DNA from 4 places in the Metabacillus litoralis genome. Region 3 is predicted to be linked to each of the others. Evidence: predicted binding sites of a transcription regulator. Region 3 holds the regulator's gene; each other region holds the start of a gene.

Region 1 (4,834 bases), 1.4 Mb from region 3:
AAGCTCCTTTTAATCTTCCTGTTCTTTCGAATGTTCCAAACATAGAGAAGGCGGTCATTAATGAAGGGATAATGACCATAAATGTTAAAACTGTCTGTAAAAACTTCCAAAAGCTTGAGATACCTGGTTCTGTAAGCTGATGGTGAAAGCCAACAGGTATAGAAAATAAAATAAATAACACGAATGACAAACGAGCAAGTGAATCACTAAAAACCTTTCCGCCAATAATTTTTGGAACAACTACATACCATGCCATATAAGCAGGTAACAACCAGAAGTATACGAGCGGGTGCCCGAAATACCAGAAAAGTGATCGGCTTAATTCAACATTAATAGTATCAACCCAACCGAACGCCCAAGGAATAAATTGAAATAATACAGTTGCTACTACACCTAGGCAAGCAATGATCCAAAGAATAAGAGTAGATATCGTCATATAGGCAAACAAAGGGCTTAGTTTCTTTTTATGTTCTTTTTTCCATTTTACATAATGACCAATAAGGGCAAAGCTGTATATCCAGGTTCCTACTACGAATAGGGCCAAACCTACATAATACCATCCACTTGCTTGAAGTGGTGCGTAAAATGTGTAAAGAACAGAAGCTCTGCCAGCAATGATCTCCACTGTCGCAAGAATGGTTCCTGCTGTTGTTACAATAAAACCAAGCCATGAAAATGAACGGACTTTTGGTCCAAAAGCACCAAGGGAATAGCTCATTCCAGAAATAAGAAAAGCAAAGATAAAATAGGTTGTAAAAATAAGTGCTAATAAAACGCCATGTGCTGTTAATATTTGATAATAGTCAAGCCATGGTGGAAGTGTAAGTGCATCATTTCTAATAAACACCTGCATTAAACCACAAAATGTTCCTATTAAAAAAGCAATATAAGCGACAACAATATTTGTAATAGCGAGCTTTCTATCGCCTAAACTGATCTGTTTCATTACTCAACCACCTCAATTGTTGTTTTCATAAAATGATGTCCTGTGCCACAGTACTCGTTACAAATCACTAAATACTGTCCAGCCTTATCAAACGTATATTCCTTTGTATTAATTTGACCAGGCACAACCATCATGTTTACATTTGTTTTTGCAATCGAGAAGCTATGAGTAACATCAGTACTAGCTACCTTAAAAACTACTTTTTTTCCAACTGGTACTTTTATTTCCGCTGGATCGTACCCAAATGCTTTGGCAACAATAATAACTTCATATGTGTTGTCATCAATTTGATGAACACCAGGGTTGTCAAAAGGAGCTGTTTGCTCTACTTTATCAGGATCAATTGTATCCATGCCCCCTGAAGGATGATGATTGAAAGCAAACGCTGTTACACCAATAATACTTAGAAATACAACTAAAGAAATAATACCGAATCCTAACCAGATTTTTTCAAATTTATGAAAATGCATTGAAAACCCCCCTAACTATCGTGATAAATAAAAGAAATAAACACCAAACCACATGACTATAATGAAAATACCAATGGCAAAAACACTAATTAAAGTACCTTTAAGTTCATGATCTTCGTGCTTTATTTTTTTGCTCATCATAATCCCCCTTACGTTTTGCTCTTCTTAAGGTAAGGTTAAGGGATTCCAAATATAATTGATGTGATAAATCTCACTTAAAAAAAGAAAAAAGTGAACTCAAATTGAAGTTCACTTTGCTTAATAATCCTTATTGTTATGAAAGCTCAGTTATCCCCACTGTGCTCCCCATTTTTTCATTTCTTTTAACATACTATTTAGAGCATGACCTTTTTCTGTTAAAGTATATTGAACTGTCACAGGTACAGTTGCAAAGGTTTCACGAGTTAGTACTTCATGGGTTTCTAAATGACGTAGTGTATCTGTTAGTGCTTTTGGACTTATATTCGGGATTGCGCGCTGTAGTTCACCGAATCTTCTTGTTCCATCAAAGAGTTGTTTAATAACAAGAAATGACCATTTTCCACCTATAATATTTAGTGCTTTTTCAATGGAACATTCAATATGTAACTCGTTTACTTTCTCCATAGTATCCCCCTTATAGCTACTATAAAAAGTATAGTAGATAACTTGTTTTTAATTATATCAAGAATATTTCAGTACTTGTATACCATTTTGCAACTATATATAATTTACAAATGTAAACGATACCACAAATAACATGTTCATTCATTTTGTTAAAGGAGATGTTGAAATGAAATATAGACGCTTAGGCAGATCAGGATTAAAGGTGAGTGAAGTAAGCTTAGGAAGCTGGCTTACATATGGTGCTTCAACTGAAAAAGATAAAGCTGTTAAAACCATTGAAACAGCATACGATCTAGGGATTAATTCATTCGATACAGCAAATGTATATGCAACAGGGGAATCTGAAAAAGTTGTCGGAGAAGCACTTGGTGGGTACAGTCGTGATTCATATGTGCTAGCAACCAAAGTGTTTTGGCCAATGGGGGAAGGACCTAATGACCGTGGACTTTCTAGAAAGCATGTATTTGAACAGCTTCATGCTAGCTTGAAACGATTAAATACTGATTATGTGGATATTTATTATTGTCACCGTTATGATCCAGAAACACCTGTTGATGAAACATTAAGAACCATTGATGATTTAGTTCGCCAAGGAAAAATTTTATATGCAGGTGTAAGCGAATGGACAGCTCAACAAATTCAAGAAGCGGTAGGGACAGCCGAAAAATATTTATTAGATCGCATTGTGGTAAATCAACCGAACTATAACATGTTTCACCGTTACATAGAAAAAGAAGTGATCCCGGTTAGTGAACAGCATGGAATTGGTCAAATCGTATTTTCGCCATTAGCACAAGGTGTTTTAACTGGTAAATATAGTTTAAATAATCGAGCTCCAAAAGGAAGTCGTGCAACAGATCCTAATTCGAACATGTTTATGGATCAATTTTTAAATGATGAAACTCTTACTAAGGTTGAACAACTAGGAAATATAGCTAAAGAGCTAGATATTAGTTTATCTCAATTAGCGATTGCATGGATTTTACGTTTACCTAATATTGCGAGTACACTAGTTGGTGCAACTAAGCCAGAGCAAATTATTGAAAATGCAAAAGGATCTGATGTTACATTAACAGCTGATGTGATTGCGAAAATTGAAGACATTTTAAAATAAGGTGTGTGACTTTATGAAGAAAGTTGTTGTAACAGGAGGGAGCGGCCTTCTTGGATATTCTGTTATAAAAGAATTTCTTGATCATGGATATGAAGTTGTAAATGCAGATATTAAACACCCCGAGAATCCAATTTGTAAAACAGTGATAACAGATTTGCAAAACTTAGGTGAAGTTTATGGAGTATTGGCCGGTGCGGATGCTGTTGTTCATTTAGCAGCAATTCCAGTTGCCTATTCTCATCCAAATGAAGTGACATTCCAAAACAATGTGATGTCGACCTATAATATATTAGAAGCTGCTGGAACTCTAGGAATTAAAAAAGCAGTGATTTCATCTAGTGAATCATCATATGGATTAGTTTTCCCATTAAAAGAGCTGCTACCGCAATATGCGCCACTTGATGAAAATCATCCACAATTACCTGAAGATAGTTATGGGTTATCAAAAATTGTGAATGAACAAACAGCCGATATGATTCACAGGCGGACTGGTATACAGGTTGTATCAATGAGATTAGGGAACATCATTGCTCCACATATGTACGAGAACTTCCCTAGTTTTATCAATGATCCAGAACAAAGAAAAGTGATTATGTGGAGCTATATTGATGCAAGAGATGCAGCAGTTGCCTATCGCTTGGCTGTAGAAGCAGATGGCTTAGGCTCAGTTGCGTTAAATATCGCTGCGGATGAAACAAGCATGAACATTGAAAGTCAAAAGCTTATGGATACCATTTATCCGGGTGTTGAAATTCGTAAATCATTAGAAGGCTATGAAACATTATTTTCTAATGAAAAAGCTAAGAAGCTATTAAATTGGCAGCCACAGCATAAATGGCGTGACTATGTGAAGAGTGAAGAATAGTTAATGTAGGACCTAGTACAATGCTAGGTTCTTTTTTTGGGTGTTCAAGAAATGATAATTTCATTAATTATGGATAATGCTTCGACATCCAGCTCCAACAGTCTGACTTTTTGCTAAAAAAGTCAGATGCCTAGCCCCTCGAGGTCATAAGCCACAAATAAATTAAAGACAAAGAACGTCTTTTATTCATTTGCGCCTTATGCTTGTCGGGGCTGAACGAGGCGCTTGCGCTTTTGTTCAAACAATTTGCTATCTTAATACGATCTATATTAAACTGTGAATGGACGTTTTGAGCGTATTACATATAAAGAGAGGAATCAATCATGTTACACGAATTTTCAATAAATATACCTTATAAAAATGTTGAGGAAGTTACGGACTTGCTTAATGCAGCAGGCATCTACAATTTATATTATGAATCACCAATTGAAATCATTAAGGTTCAAAACGGATATGGATATGAGGAAAAAGAAGATCAGTATATAGACTTAAAAATCTATGCAAGTGATCTGGAGGTAGAAAGCCTACCAGAATCTTATTATCCACTAATTGAATCAACGCTTTCTATTTCAAGAGAAGCCATCCATTATAAAACCTATGATGAAACAAATTGGGAGCAAACCTATGAATTTGAGGATATTGATTTAGAGAATGGTTGGGTTATTCAATATCCAAACTCCAAAGAACAGTATGAAGATAAACATGTCTTAAAATTTGATCCTTTGGCAGCGTTTGGAACTGGGCTACACGAAACAACTCAAGGCTGCTTACGAATGATACTGGATAAAGATCTTACTGGGAAAAGTGTTCTTGACCTAGGTACAGGGTCTGGT
Region 2 (4,834 bases), 410 kb from region 3:
CTGTCACTCCCCGAAGTTTGTCGGAATTTGTAATAGAAATACCAGGTAGATGGGCCGCTGTATGCGGCCTTTTTCTATTTAGGAAGAGTCCTGTTGGGGGGCGGAAATTGCTGACTTATGTCGAATGATAGATTTTTTGCCAAAGTTGATAGATTATCCTATAAAGTTGATAGATTTTTACTCGAAGTTGAAAAATTAGGTATGCAGGATGATAGATTTCACAATTTTAAATAAAAATAATAGTAAATTAGAGGATTATTTCACTATGTAGCGAAGGTATAAGCATATTTTTATAAGGAGTTGGAGCTATGATAGTAAAAAAGAGAGAAATACCTCTTATTATTCTTAAATTACAGGCATTATTAGAAAGAATAAGACCAGGCCATATCAAAGTCCCTGAAATAAAGAATGATCTTTCCAAGAGACTAGCTGGATACAAAGGTGAAAAAGCAGTAGATTATCAATTATCATTTCTGCCTGAAGATAACTTTTACATTTTAAATGATATTCGTTTAAAAGAGTCAGGCCGCTATTTCCAAATGGATTCATTATTATTGAACAGATACTACTTGATTAAATTAGAAATTAAAAATATCGCAGGCACAATTTATTTTGATTCTAACTTTCATCAGCTAATAAGGGAGTTGGGCGGAAAGGAAACGGCATTTCAAGACCCTATTGTTCAATCCCTTCAACATGAGAAGCAATTGAAGAGGTGGTTGAAGAAAAATATGTTTTCAAATATTCCAATTCACTCCCTAGTGGTAATTAGTAACTCTAACACCCTCATTCGTACTTCTCCACACGATAACAAAATGTTGAGCAACATGGTCGTAAACGCCAATTATCTCCCAACAAAACTGCAGCAAATCCATAATAAATATAAAAAAGAAATAATAAGTGAAAAAGAAATAAAAAAGATAATAAGACAGTTGAAAAAAGGTCATCAAGAACTCAATCAGCCTATACTCAAGAAATTTAATATAAGAAAAGGTGATATTCTTAACGGTGTAATTTGTCCATCTTGCTCATTCCTGTCAATGGAGAGATTATATGGAACTTGGTTGTGTCCAACATGCCAAAATAAAGATAAGAATGCACACCTTAAAGCCATTAAGGATTATAAACTTTTATATGGTTCAGAAATAACCAATCAACATATGAGAGACTTTCTATGCATTAATTCCAGTGCTTTAGCCACAAGGTTACTAAAGTCCCTTGATGTGTCATCTACTGGATCAACCAGAGACAGAATCTATAACCTGGATATTAAAAACAAATAAATTCCCATCCTCCACCACTACAAGCACACCCTCCCATGTAAGTGGAATTTTTTCCATAAAAGTGAACAATTTATGATCAATATATTACGAAAAAGTGACTAATAGTTGAACGATATATGACACATGATTTTACCAATAAACTTATTTGCGAACGTCTGATATGATGTGATTAACGATCTTGTGTGATCTTTCACACTGATCTTGTGCATGTTTTCACAAAGTGTTGTCGGGGTATCTAACTCTGATGATGTAGGTATAGAATGAAGCTTATGTGAAGGAAAGAAAGGAGTACTTATATGAAATTAAAATGGACGTTGTTCACAGTTATGGTTTCCATTGCCGCATTGTTATCAGGATGTGAGCCGTTACTGGTTTTGGATCCTAAAGGACCACAGGCAGAAAGACTAGCAAGTGACATCTTATTATCTATGGGAATTATGTTATTTATCGTTCTTGTTGTTCTTGGACTATTAGCTTATATGTTAGTGAAATATCGTGCTTCTAACATGCCTGATGATTATGAGCCACCACACATTCATGGAAATGTATGGGTTGAAACGATTTGTGTAGGTGTACCAATTATTATTGTTGCTTACCTTTCTTTTGTGTCAGTGCAAAGTAACTATATTGTTGAAGCACAGCCTGAAGGATATGAAGATAAAGAGCCTTTAGTTGTTTATGCGTCATCTTCTAACTGGAAATGGCATTTTAGTTATCCAGAAGAAAATATTGAAACGGTGAACTATTTATATGTACCAACAGATCGTCCACTTGAGTTTAAGCTTTATTCACATGGACCAATTACAAGTTTCTGGATTCCACAGCTTGGTGGACAAAAGTATGCGATGAATGATCACATTACAACACTTCATCTTGCAGCAGATCACGCTGGTGAATTTTTAGGAAGAAACTCAAACTTTAGTGGTGAAGGATTTGCTGATAATACGTTTAACGTAACAGCTATGTCTCAAACTGAATTTGATGAGTGGGTAGATGAAGTAAAAGAAACGGCTGAACCACTTACTGAAACAGAATTTGAAGAGTTATTAGAGCCGGGTCATCTTGGTCAATTAACTTATACGGGTACTCATTTAGAGTTTGCTCCACCAAATCACGGTCATCACAGTGAAGAAGGTTCAGAGTCTGAACATGAAGGACATGAAGCAGAAACAACTGAAACTGACTCACACGAAGACCATTCAGAACACAGTAATCATTAACTTTTAAAAGATATCGGATCTTTAAAATAAATTTACTTCCGAAAGGAGTCACAAACGTATGGATTTCTTTGATCGTTTTGCCGTACCTCATCCAAGCTTTGCAATCTATGCTTCGATGGTAGCCATTGGTTTAACCACGATCGCTATCATTGCTGGATTAACGTACTTTAAAAAATGGGGTTATTTATGGCGTGAATGGATAACAACAGTTGACCATAAACGTATCGGTATTATGTATTTAATTTCCGCGTTAGTTATGTTATTCCGTGGTGGTGTCGACGGAATTATGCTTCGTGCACAGCTAGCGGTTCCTGATAATACGTTACTCGATTCACAGCATTATAATGAGATTTTTACAACACACGGGGTTGTTATGATTCTATTCATGGCGATGCCATTTATCATGTTCTTCATGAACTTGGTTGTTCCACTGCAAATTGGAGCACGTGATGTTGCGTTCCCACGTCTTAATGCTTTAAGCTTCTGGTTATTCTTTATGGGAGCTATGTTATTTAATATTTCATTCGTTGTTGGTGGATCACCTGACGCAGGGTGGACTTCATATTTCCCTCTAGCAAGTGAAGAGTTTAGTAAATCTGTAGGTACGAACTATTATATGATCGCGATACAGATTGCCGGGATAGGAACCCTGATGACGGGTATTAACTTTATCACGACGATTATGAAAATGAGAGCACCTGGTATGACATTAATGAAAATGCCAATGTTCACATGGTCAGCTCTTATTGCGAACTTAATCATTGTTTTCGCATTCCCTGTGTTAACTGTAGCACTTGCAATGGGAACAATGGATCGTCTATTTGGAACACATTTCTTTACTCTTGATAACGGTGGTATGGATATGCTTTGGGCCAACCTGTTCTGGGTTTGGGGACATCCTGAAGTTTATATCTTGATTTTACCGGCATTCGGACTTTACAGTGAGATTATCTCTACATTCTCAGGACGTAACCTATATGGCTATAAATCAATGGTTTGGTCTATGGTATTAATTTCACTTTTATCTTTCTTAGTATGGGCGCATCACTTCTTCACAATGGGTCAAGGTGCCTTTACAAACAGCATTTTCTCTATTACAACGATGATCATTGCTGTGCCAACTGGTGTTAAAATCTTTAACTGGTTGCTTACGCTTAGAAAAGGTAAAATTCGTATGACAACGCCAATGCTTTATTCAATGCTTTTCATTCCACTATTCACATTAGGTGGAGTAACTGGGGTTATGCTTGCGATGTCTGCAGCTGACTATCAGTATCATAATACAATGTTCTTGGTTGCTCACTTCCACAATGTTATTATTCCAGGTGTAGTTTTTGCTATGCTTGCTGGATTAACTTACTATTGGCCAAAAATGTTTGGTTTTATGTTGAACGAAAGACTTGGGAAATGGACAGCTTGGTTGCTTTCAATCGGATTTGTTCTAGCATTTATCCCAATGTATATTACAGGTTTAGATGGCCAAGTACGTCGTAGCTTCACGTATTCAGAATCTACTGGATTTGGACCACTTAACATGGTTTCATTTGTTGGTGCTGGGATTATGGCAATTGGATTTGTGTTAATCGTTTATAACATTTACTACAGCATTCGTTATGCATCAAGAGATATTAGTGCCGATCCATGGGATGCACGTACACTAGAGTGGGCTACACACACTCCAGTTCCAGAATACAACTTCGCAATTGTTCCAGAAGTTAAATCTAGCGAACCATTCTGGGATGCGAAAAAACATGATCACAAGCTATTTAAAGGTGAAATTGAAAAAATTCATATGCCTAATAACAGTGGAATGCCATTCCTAATGAGCTGTGTGTTCTTTGTATGGGGCTTCTCACTAATCTTTAGCCTATGGATTCCAGCAATTATCACTACAATCGGAATCTTTATCTTTATGACACTACGTTCTTTCGAAGAAGATCATGGTCGTTATATTCCTGTTAAAGAAATTGAAGAAACTGAATCAGAATTGCGAGGTGCTTAATGATGAAAATTGATAACTCGCTACCACTTGAATATGCTACAGAAGAAAATCGTTTAAAGATCTTTGGATTTTGGATTTTCCTAGGTGCGGAAATCATGCTTTTCGCAACACTTTTCGCTACCTATTTCACACTATATAATCGTACAGGATCAGGTCCTGATGGAGCCGAAATCTTCGTTATTACACCTGTTATCCTTGAAACATTCTTACTTTTAACAAGTAGTTTCACAATTGGTTTAGGTATTCATGCGATGCGTCTTGGTAGACAAAAAGCAATGATAAATTTCTTTGCTATTACACTGCTTCTTGGATTAGGATTCCTAGGTATT
Region 3 (4,834 bases):
GCAAACATAGAAGTAAATGTATTTGGGGTCGAAGCTGGGTCAGAGAACACTCAAATGATTGTTAATGTTATTAAGGTTTCACCTCTGGTTATCATTGTGACCTCAATTTTAGGTCCTATACTAGAAGAAATTATTTTTCGAAAAATTCTTTTTGGGGTACTTTATACTAAGACAAACTTCTTTATTGCTGCTGTTATTAGTTCACTTATTTTTTCACTATTACATGGTGAACCACAGCATGTTCTATTGTACGGTTCAATGGGATTCACGTTCGCGTTTCTTTATGTTAAAACAAAACGAATACTCGTCCCAATCTTTGCTCATGTCGCTATGAATACAATGGTCGTTATTATCCAGACTGTATTCCAGGAAGATATAGAAAGAATGATGAAGCAAATGGAACAAATGCAAGTAATTATTGGAGGCTTTTTATCATGAGAACAAACCCTATTTCCATGGCCATTTTTTATTTGATTATGGGGTTGCTATTTACTTATCTAGCAATAAACAGTGCCCAGGACGGAATATTTACCTTTCCAACTATTTTATTAATGCTAATCGCAACCTTCGATATTGGTGTTGCGATTCGGATGTTTACTTTATCAAGAAAAATTAAAAAAATGAACATAAAAAAATGAGACTTTTCACGAGTCTCATTTTTTTATGTTCTCTTCTTCAAAACGCATCTTCTGTGCTTTTCGATAGGAAATACGCGAAATCCAGATGCTAATTTCATATAAAATAAACAGCGGTATGGAAACCATCAAATGTGACGCTAGTTCAGGTGGTGTGATTAAAGCTGCAATAACTAACAACACAAAGTATGCGTATTTTCTAACCTTTGATAAAAACATAGGAGTGACAATGCCTAATCTAGTTAGAAACATAATCACAACCGGTAATTGAAACAGGATACCAAATGGCACCGTAAGCTGTAATAAGAACGAGAAATACTCATTCACTCCGATGACTTGATTAATATCTAAGTCAGTTGATATTCTTTCCATGAAGTCGATCACAAACGGAAATAGGATAAAGTAAGAAAAGGAAATCCCGAGAAAGAATAACAAAAGTGAAATAGGAATATAGCTTAATGTCACTTTTCTTTCTTTTTCATATAATCCTGGACTAACAAACGACCAGAGCTGATACAAAATAATCGGTGAAGTAATAACAAATGCTATTATGAAAGCGAACTTCATATAAACCATTAATGGATCTGTTAAATTAAAAGCATTTAATGTTAGTGATTTTGCTTCATCAGTTTGCTGCAAATAAATAATGATCGGTCTGGAGAGGAGAAATCCGGCAATAACCGCTACGAAAAAGAAAACGACAACAATAACGAGTCGTTTTCTTAGTTCGGTTATATGTTCCATGACCGACATTTCATCATGTTTCATATCGGTTCATCCTATCTTACTTGACTTCTTCCTTTTTCTCTTTTTTGCTGTCTTGCTCATCATCATCGTCTGCTAAGCCCTTTGTTGCATTTTTAAATTCACGAAGTGTATTACCTGCTGCTTTTCCAAGTTCAGGTAGCTTTTTTGGTCCAAAAATAAGTAATGCTACGAATACGATAAGTAAAAGGCTTCCGATTCCTACTGTTGGCATCGAATCCACCTCCTTTTCTATAATGGTTATTAGTTATTTCTCCTCATGAGGATAATGTTTTAAGAAATAAACTAGTGACTGTAGCTCCACTGCTAAATCTATGTGGTGAATTCTTATTTCATCCGGCACGTTTAACCGTGCTGGTGTAAAGTTTAATATTCCTTTAATACCCTTTGTAATGAGACGGTCTGTGATAGATTGTGCTACTGGTGCTGGTACAGTTAAAATCGCAACTGTAACATCATCAGGAAGATGATGCTCCATCTCATCTAAATGGAAAACCGGTACCCCACCAATTTCTGTACCTACCTTATCTTCGTCTACATCAAAAGCTAGAGAAATAACTGTATTGTTATTTTTAGTGAAATTATAATGTAAAAATGCCGTTCCTAAATTCCCTACTCCAATTAAACATACTTTCGTTATCTCATCTTGATCTAATGTTTTTCTAAAAAAGGATAACAAATAATTTACATTATATCCATATCCTTTTTTTCCAAGAGCTCCAAAATATGAAAAATCCCTTCGGATTGTAGCTGAATCTACCTTTACTGCATCACTTAACTCGGCGGATGAGACTCGTTGCTTTCCTGACGAGTGTAAATTTTTTAAAAACCGATAATATAAAGGCAATCTCTTAGCAGTTGCCTGCGGTATTTTCGTTTGGTCTATATTCAATCTTATCCCTCACATTCACACAAACACATATGACAATGCTTATAGGATTTTGGAGATACTAGTAAAATCCATGTCATATTTCGTTTCTTAGGAAATCGCCGCTTTTACCACCTGTTTTCTCTACTAAATAGGTTGGGCCTATAATCATTCCTTTATCCACTGCTTTGCACATATCATAAACAGTTAGTGCTGTTATGCTAGCAGAGGTTAACGCTTCCATTTCAACACCTGTACTTCCCTTTGTTTTCACAGTAACTGAGATCAATAGAGTATAATGATTCGTATCACGAGCATCCCATTCAAACTCAATGTTTACACCTTTTATTGAAATTGGATGACACATAGGAATAACCTGTGATGTTTGCTTAGCTGCCATAACTCCAGCTACTTGTGCAACCGATAATACATCACCTTTTCCTATTTCATGGTTGATCATTTTTTCATAAACCTCTTTTGTTACTTGAATACTTGTCTTAGCTTGAGCTGTTCTAACAGTCTCTTCTTTAGCCGAAATATCAACCATCTTTGCTCGGCCTTGTTCATTAAAATGAGTAAAATCTGACATATACAAATCTCCTTATATTAGACTATACACTATTTTTTAGCTTCTGTCTGTTTTGTTATTGTGACAATTATATGGATACAAAAAGCAAGAATCACCCGTTTAACATCTAAGAGTATATGACACACTTGAATCGAGAGCACTTTTCTTTTCCGTCGACAAAATTCGGGTGGTGACAGGCACCCCAAAACTAAGCTAAACTTAAAGCATTAGTAGAGGTGAAAACAATGATATTGTTACAAATAAATCAACTTAGTAAATACTTTGGTGCTGACCCTATTTTATCGAATATTAAGTTGGAAGTACAAACGAGAGATAAAGTTGCGATTGTTGGTCGTAATGGAGCAGGGAAATCAACACTTTTAAAAATTATTTCCGGAGCCATGTCCCATGATTCTGGTGAAATTATTAAGCCTAAAGATGTTTCGGTTGGATATTTAGCTCAAGACACCGGGCTTGAATCTCAATTATCGATTTGGGAAGAAATGAATTTAGTGTTTAAAGGTCTCAAATCAATGGAACAAGAAATGCGAAATCTTGAACAGAAAATGGCAACAGTTGATCCGGCCACTGAATCACAAAAGTTTGAACAGCTTTTAAAAGAATATGATACCCTTCAAGTTAGATTTAAGGAAGAAGGCGGATATCAATATGAAGCTGATATACGTTCTGTTCTACATGGCCTTGGATTTCATCATTTTGATCCGACAACAAAAATTGCTTCTTTAAGTGGTGGCCAAAAAACAAGACTTGCTTTAGGTAAGCTATTACTTACTAAGCCTGATCTCTTAATATTGGACGAGCCAACGAACCATCTTGATATTGAAACATTAACCTGGTTAGAACAATATTTACAAAACTACCCTGGAGCAATACTAATTGTTTCCCATGACCGATATTTCCTAGATAAGATTGTTACACAAGTATATGAAATCAGCCGCCATACAAGCACAAGATTTATTGGAAACTACAGCCAATATCTAAAGCAAAAAGCTGACTCATATGAAAAGGAGCTAAAAAGCTTTGAAAAGCAACAGGAAGAGGTAGCAAAACTAAAAGACTTTATTCAACGCAACTTAGCTCGTGCTTCAACTACAAAGCTGGCCCAAAGCAGAAGGAAAAAGCTAGAGAAGATGGAGTTAATGAACAAGCCTCTAGGTGATGAAAAATCAGCAAGCTTTCAGTTTGATATTGACCGACAAAGCGGTAACGATGTGTTAAAAGCTGATCATATTTCTGTTTCCTATGACAATGTTCATCCTGTTATCTCTAACATCTCCTTTTCTATATCCCGCGGTGATAGCATTGCCTTAGTCGGACCAAATGGAATTGGGAAATCAACTTTACTAAAATCAATTATTCAAAAATTAGATTCGTTGACTGGTACCTTTTCTCTTGGCTCACATGTACAAATTGGTTACTATGATCAGCAACAAGCCGATCTTACATCAAATAAACGAGTTTTAGACGAGCTGTGGGATGAATATCCACAAATGACCGAAAAGGAAATTCGAACAATTCTTGGAAACTTTTTATTCTCTGGTGACGATGTATTAAAGCCTGTATCTGCACTAAGCGGAGGAGAGAAAGCAAGAGTCGCACTCTCTAAGCTGATGCTACAAAAAGCCAACTTCCTAATTCTTGATGAGCCAACCAACCATCTTGATTTAGATAGTAAGCAAATCTTAGAAAATGCTTTAATCGATTTTCCTGGTACAATCCTTTTTGTTTCTCATGACAGATACTTTATTAATAGAATTGCCACAAAAGTTTATGAGCTTTCTAGCACTCATCTTACTGAGTACTTAGGAGATTATGATTATTATCTTACAAAAAAGGAAGAACAACTTGAACATGAACGGTTAGAGCAGGAAGGAAATGACTCTCCCATCCAAAAAAAATCAGGACAAGAACCTGAGGGGAAACTAAGTTATCAACAAGAAAAAGAATTAAAAAAACTTGAAAGACAAAAGCAAAGAA
Region 4 (4,834 bases), 530 kb from region 3:
CTTGTTCTTGTTCGTTCAACTCTTTTTCGATTACTTTAGAAGCAATAAGTACTGATAATGATGCAACCTGTTCGCGTAACGCAGCAACAGCATTGTCTTTTTCTTGCTCGATTTCTTTTAGTGCAGAGTCTTTCAGACGTCCTGCTTCAGAACGAGCTGCTTGGATAATCTCTTCTTTTTGTTGCTCACCAAGCTTTTTCGCATTTTCCACTAGAGTTTGAGCTTCTTGACGTGCTTGTTTTAATAACTCACGTTGCTCTTCAACTAGTTTCTGTGCTTCTTTATTTCTATCTTCAGAACTATTAATTTCATTTGCAATATGCTCTTCACGTTGCTTCATAATGCCCATAACTGGTCCGAATGCATACTTACCAAGTAATCCAAGAAGGATTAAGAACATTAAAAGCTGAAATATGATATCACCTGTGTTAAGGCCGCCTGTAGACGCACCTAAAGCAAGATCAAATGTTAACATTGCTCGGTTTCACTCCCTTCAAGAGTTCCATGATGGGTTAGTAAGTTCACGGCTTCCGATGAACGTCGTATTTCTGCGTCAGCTTCTTCGTCGGCATCCTCACGTACGGTCGTACGCTCCGGTACCTCCTCAGTCGCTTCCTTGAACTACTCGTTCCTTGAAACCCTTTTATTCATTACATAGTTTTAAAGTAAACTAAGTTTATCTATAACCAGTTTACTTATCTGTGCATAAAGGAATGGCGAAGGTTCGCTTTGAATGATCTTCGCCATATGAATTCTTTTAACTTATCGAATTATTGACCCATTACGATGAATGCGATAACTACCGCGATGATTGGAATCGCCTCTACTAATGCTACCCCGATGAACATTGTAGTTTGAAGAACTCCACGAGCTTCAGGTTGACGTGCAATCCCCTCTACTGTACGAGATACGATAAGACCGTTACCAATACCAGCACCTAGTGCCGCTAAACCAATTGCAATTGCAGCTGCTAATAAACCCATTGTTTAATTTCCTCCTTTAATGTATGAAAAAAATAATAGTACTTTATATTTCGTTCAAATAATTGAACATATATTGATTAATGGTCATGACTCACTTTGTGCGCCATATAAACCATCGTTAACATAGTGAAGATAAATGCTTGGATTGCACCGACAAAGATACTAAATCCTTGCCATACTAGCATTGGTATTGCTGCTACAAGAGAGCCGATAATACCACTTCCAAAACTTTCAGCATAACCGCTTGTTGCTAGACTAACAAGCAAGCCTAATAAAATCTCACCTGCAAAGATATTCCCGTAAAGACGAAGACCAAGCGTTAATGTGTTGGCAAATTCCTCGATAATCTTTAATGGGAACATAAATGGCATCGGTTTTAAAAAGTCCTTACCATATTCAGATGCACCTTTCATCTTGATTCCATAGTAGTGTGTTAATGCTACTACTAGAATTGCAAGAGTTAATGTAATGGCAGGATCTGCTGTTGGTGATTTCCACCATAAATCATGACCCACAACAATTGCGAAAGGTAATCCGAGCATATTTGCTACGAATACATACATTAATAATGTCATACCTAACGTTAAGAAACGTCCGCCTGTTTGCCAATCCATCGTACTGCCGATAATATTTTTTACAAAATCGACAATCCATTCAACAAAGTTTTGCATCCCTGTTGGTTTCATTGCTAAATTACGTGTTGCCGCAAATGCAATGAGAAAAACGATTAAACTAGCAATCGTAATCATTAAAACGTTGGATAAATTAAAATTTAGACCTAAAAACTCTACCACAGGAGCTTCGTGACCCAATAGATTCACCTCTCTTCCCAGCTAAGCGCGTGAATGTTGAATTACATAATCTATCATAATAACGATATACATCGTCATTAATCCAAAAATAACACTAATCAAATCAAAATACTCGGGAAACTTTATCGCAAAAAAAACGGCGACCCCGGCTGCTGCCATTCGTGAAGTTGTCCCTAATGAACCCGCTTTCCTACCTTCAGTTAATGCGTCATCAAACTGCTTATGCTTTCTCACCATGATCCAGAGATTGTATAGTGTGATGCACGTTCCCAATATTAATCCTAGGAAAACAGACTGATATTCCGTGAACCCCCAACCTAAAACGTAAATGGCCAGTAGATAAAATATGTATTTTCGATATCTGCGAAACATCAGATGCATATCAAACATGAAATCTTTATTCTCCTGAGAAATAGTGGTTGACTAACTTAAGCATGGCGTATACACCTGCAGCTAGTCCTAGCAGAAGGCCTATGATTAAAAACAACGGTTCTGTTTTAAAATAATCATCTACCCACTTCCCAGCAAAAATACCAATTAAAATGGAGCCAACTAATTGGGAAAGGATAGCTGACATGAGGCCCATCGCGTGTAACGGATGGCGTTTTTTTTGTCGCATTTTATAAATCCTCACTGTAGATTTATAACGGAATAAGGGGTTATTTACGGGTTTTTGTCAGAATTGTAAACCTTATCATTATACCCTCGTTTAGCATACAATAGCGTATATGTGATGTCAATGTGTTTAAAGTTAAAATGTTCACAATCTTATCGAATCATCACAAATCGTTCACAATTACCCTCAATAACCCCTTGACTAAATAAATGCACTTAATTATTCACCAAGTAAAATATCGGTTTCTATCAAGTCCTCTTTCCCACTTTTACTTGCAAAGATGACTCCTTTATAATTCCCTTCAGGTATATCAAGTTCTTCTAGCTTTACTTCTTTTTCAACTAATCCACGGGGAGCATCATGCAACCAATCTAAATAGCCGACAAATGCCAGAGTATCTGGATCGTATAAGGCAATCCCCACTTCATCCGCTCCACCCGGTAAGTACATCCGGTATTTATAAACCTCAGGTTCATCACTATAGGCAAATTCAAAGCCCATAATTCTCGGATAATTCGGCTCATCTACGACATACGTATAAGGAACCTCAATATCATTTCCATCTTGCTCGATCATTATCCATCCTTGATGGATGCCCGGCTTTAGCTGACTTGGAGTAAGATCTAGACTTAGTTCCACTTGTTTTTTCTCACCAGGTTTGATGCTTGTGGTTTTCGGCAGCTTCCACCTAACTCCAGGTTGATTTTTTGGCATATCAAAGTAGATATGTTCCTCTTCGCTCGATTGATTATCAATTGTAATAGTTGCTGTTTTCTTCGTTCGTGGATGATTTGTTTCATACTGTCCAAACGTTAATGAACCAGGATAGACAAGAACTTCTGCCTCAACAGCTTCTTTTATATTAATTCTTCCAGCACCTTGCTCGTTTGGCTTTAACACTTTTTCATTATCATTTGTTAATTTGGTTGCCGTGTTCATTAAGGCCGCTTTAATTTGCTCTGGATTCCAATCTGGGTGGGCCTGCTTGATTAGAGCGCATGCTCCGGCCACATGTGGCGCTGCCATGCTCGTTCCGTGTAATGCTAAATATCCATCTGGAACCGTGCTTTCAATCGCTACACCCGGTGCGACAATATCTGGCTTTATCGCCCATGTACTTGTAACAGGTCCTCTTGAGCTAAAATCAGCAAGCTGGTCTTCTTCTTTTTTATACTCTGTTCGTATACTAGGATGCTGCTTCAGCTGCTTTCTAATCTTTACTCCATCTTCCTTCGATATGGAGGCAACCGGTATATCGAGCGGTATTTCCAAAGCCCCTGCAAAGTTTCCTTTTACATTATTAGAAATTAGCACCGCTTTTGCTCCTCGTTCTTTCGCATTTAGCACCTTTTCGGTAAAAGAGATTTTCCCTCTTTCCACTAAAACAATTTTTCCTTTCACTGAATCCTTCATATCCTTTTTATAACCAAGTGCTGCATCAACAATTTCTTCTAGCCCTTTTAATTGCCATGGCTCGGCTCCTTGCAGTGAGTGAATAGAGATACCTTCTTTTATTCCGCCCACTTTTAAATATGGCATTTGAAGTGGAGGTGAAGACGCACCAACAGAGATTGCTTTTGAAGATGTTCCTGGAGAACCGACTGTCCAAAGGCCTGGACCTGAGTTTCCGCTAGAGGTAACAGCCACAATTCCTGCTTCAACCGCTCGATCAAGCGCCAGACTTGTCGGCCAATCAGGACCATTCACATTGTTACCTAGCGATAAGTTGATAATATCTACTTTATCTTTTATCGCTCGATCAATCGCTGCAATCACTTGATCAGATGTTCCCATGCCACCAGGTCCGAGCGCGCGATAAGCAACAATTTCTGCTTCTGGCGCCACACCTTTTAGTTTTCCGTTAGCGGCAATAATTCCGGCTACATGTGTGCCGTGAATGGTTTCACTTCCGTCCTGAGCCATTGTTTCCATCGGATCTTGGTCACCATCTATAACATCAAAGCCACCATGATAACTTCTTCTTAAATCAGGATGATGATAATCAACACCCGTATCAATCACAGCAACCTTTATTCCTTCACCAGTTAAGCGGTGATCACTTCGGTCAAATAAGCCTCTTACATCTTCACCACCGATGAACGGAACACTTTCATCAATCTGTGATGCATAAGAAACAACAGGACTCGAATGAATAACGGCCGGATCCTCTTTTAAGGTCATGATATTATCGGTACGACCTTCAATTGAAAAGCCGTAAAAAACATTCTGATAGGTTTGATTGATCTTTAGTTGAGGGAAGCTTTCTATCTTTTTTTGAAAAGAATGAAAATCCTCTTTTTTGACGATTACCATAACCTTCTGAATTTCTTCTTGTGTTTGATTTGGAAGTGGAGGCCTGTTTGGAAAGGTTTCTCCTATTGCCATGTTAGGAAAACAAATTGTTGTCATCAGCATGATGTAAA

The links. Region 3 encodes Rex, which represses fermentation and respiration genes when NADH is low (regulators of the CRP and FNR family bind a similar motif). Its sites were predicted from a motif close to TTGTGAAATATTTCACAA; they were not measured.
Region 1: D9842_RS15190 (cytochrome c oxidase subunit 2A) is a predicted target of Rex. The motif match lies at 1,616-1,633, and genes of this name have one in related genera.
Region 2: qoxA (cytochrome aa3 quinol oxidase subunit II) is a predicted target of Rex. The motif match lies at 1,485-1,502, and genes of this name have one in related genera.
Region 4: D9842_RS18975 (AtpZ/AtpI family protein) is a predicted target of Rex. The motif match lies at 2,544-2,561, and genes of this name have one in related genera.

What each region holds. Positions count from the first base shown of each region.
Region 1 is NZ_CP033043.1:3,042,066-3,046,899, reverse strand. Features, by position in the region: gene D9842_RS15200 (b(o/a)3-type cytochrome-c oxidase subunit 1) at 1-946, opposite strand, end outside; gene D9842_RS15195 (cytochrome c oxidase subunit II) at 946-1,416, opposite strand; gene D9842_RS15190 (cytochrome c oxidase subunit 2A) at 1,432-1,554, opposite strand; gene D9842_RS15185 (winged helix-turn-helix transcriptional regulator) at 1,705-2,022, opposite strand; gene D9842_RS15180 (aldo/keto reductase family protein) at 2,189-3,136, shown strand; gene D9842_RS15175 (NAD-dependent epimerase/dehydratase family protein) at 3,150-4,001, shown strand; gene D9842_RS15170 (50S ribosomal protein L11 methyltransferase) at 4,325-4,834, shown strand, end outside.
Region 2 is NZ_CP033043.1:3,995,206-4,000,039, reverse strand. Features, by position in the region: gene D9842_RS19545 (nuclease-related domain-containing protein) at 309-1,283, shown strand; gene qoxA (cytochrome aa3 quinol oxidase subunit II) at 1,580-2,503, shown strand; gene qoxB (cytochrome aa3 quinol oxidase subunit I) at 2,562-4,505, shown strand; gene qoxC (cytochrome aa3 quinol oxidase subunit III) at 4,508-4,834, shown strand, end outside.
Region 3 is NZ_CP033043.1:4,402,252-4,407,085, reverse strand. Features, by position in the region: gene D9842_RS21665 (CPBP family intramembrane glutamic endopeptidase) at 1-438, shown strand, start outside; gene D9842_RS21660 (YdiK family protein) at 435-638, shown strand; gene tatC (twin-arginine translocase subunit TatC) at 654-1,403, opposite strand; gene D9842_RS21650 (twin-arginine translocase TatA/TatE family subunit) at 1,420-1,614, opposite strand; gene D9842_RS21645 (redox-sensing transcriptional repressor Rex) at 1,648-2,292, opposite strand; gene moaC (cyclic pyranopterin monophosphate synthase MoaC) at 2,366-2,857, opposite strand; gene D9842_RS21635 (ABC transporter ATP-binding protein) at 3,082-4,834, shown strand, end outside.
Region 4 is NZ_CP033043.1:3,869,162-3,873,995, forward strand. Features, by position in the region: gene atpF (F0F1 ATP synthase subunit B) at 1-475, opposite strand, end outside; gene atpE (F0F1 ATP synthase subunit C) at 771-983, opposite strand; gene atpB (F0F1 ATP synthase subunit A) at 1,061-1,795, opposite strand; gene D9842_RS18970 (ATP synthase subunit I) at 1,817-2,185, opposite strand; gene D9842_RS18975 (AtpZ/AtpI family protein) at 2,193-2,414, opposite strand; gene D9842_RS18980 (S8 family serine peptidase) at 2,631-4,834, opposite strand, start outside.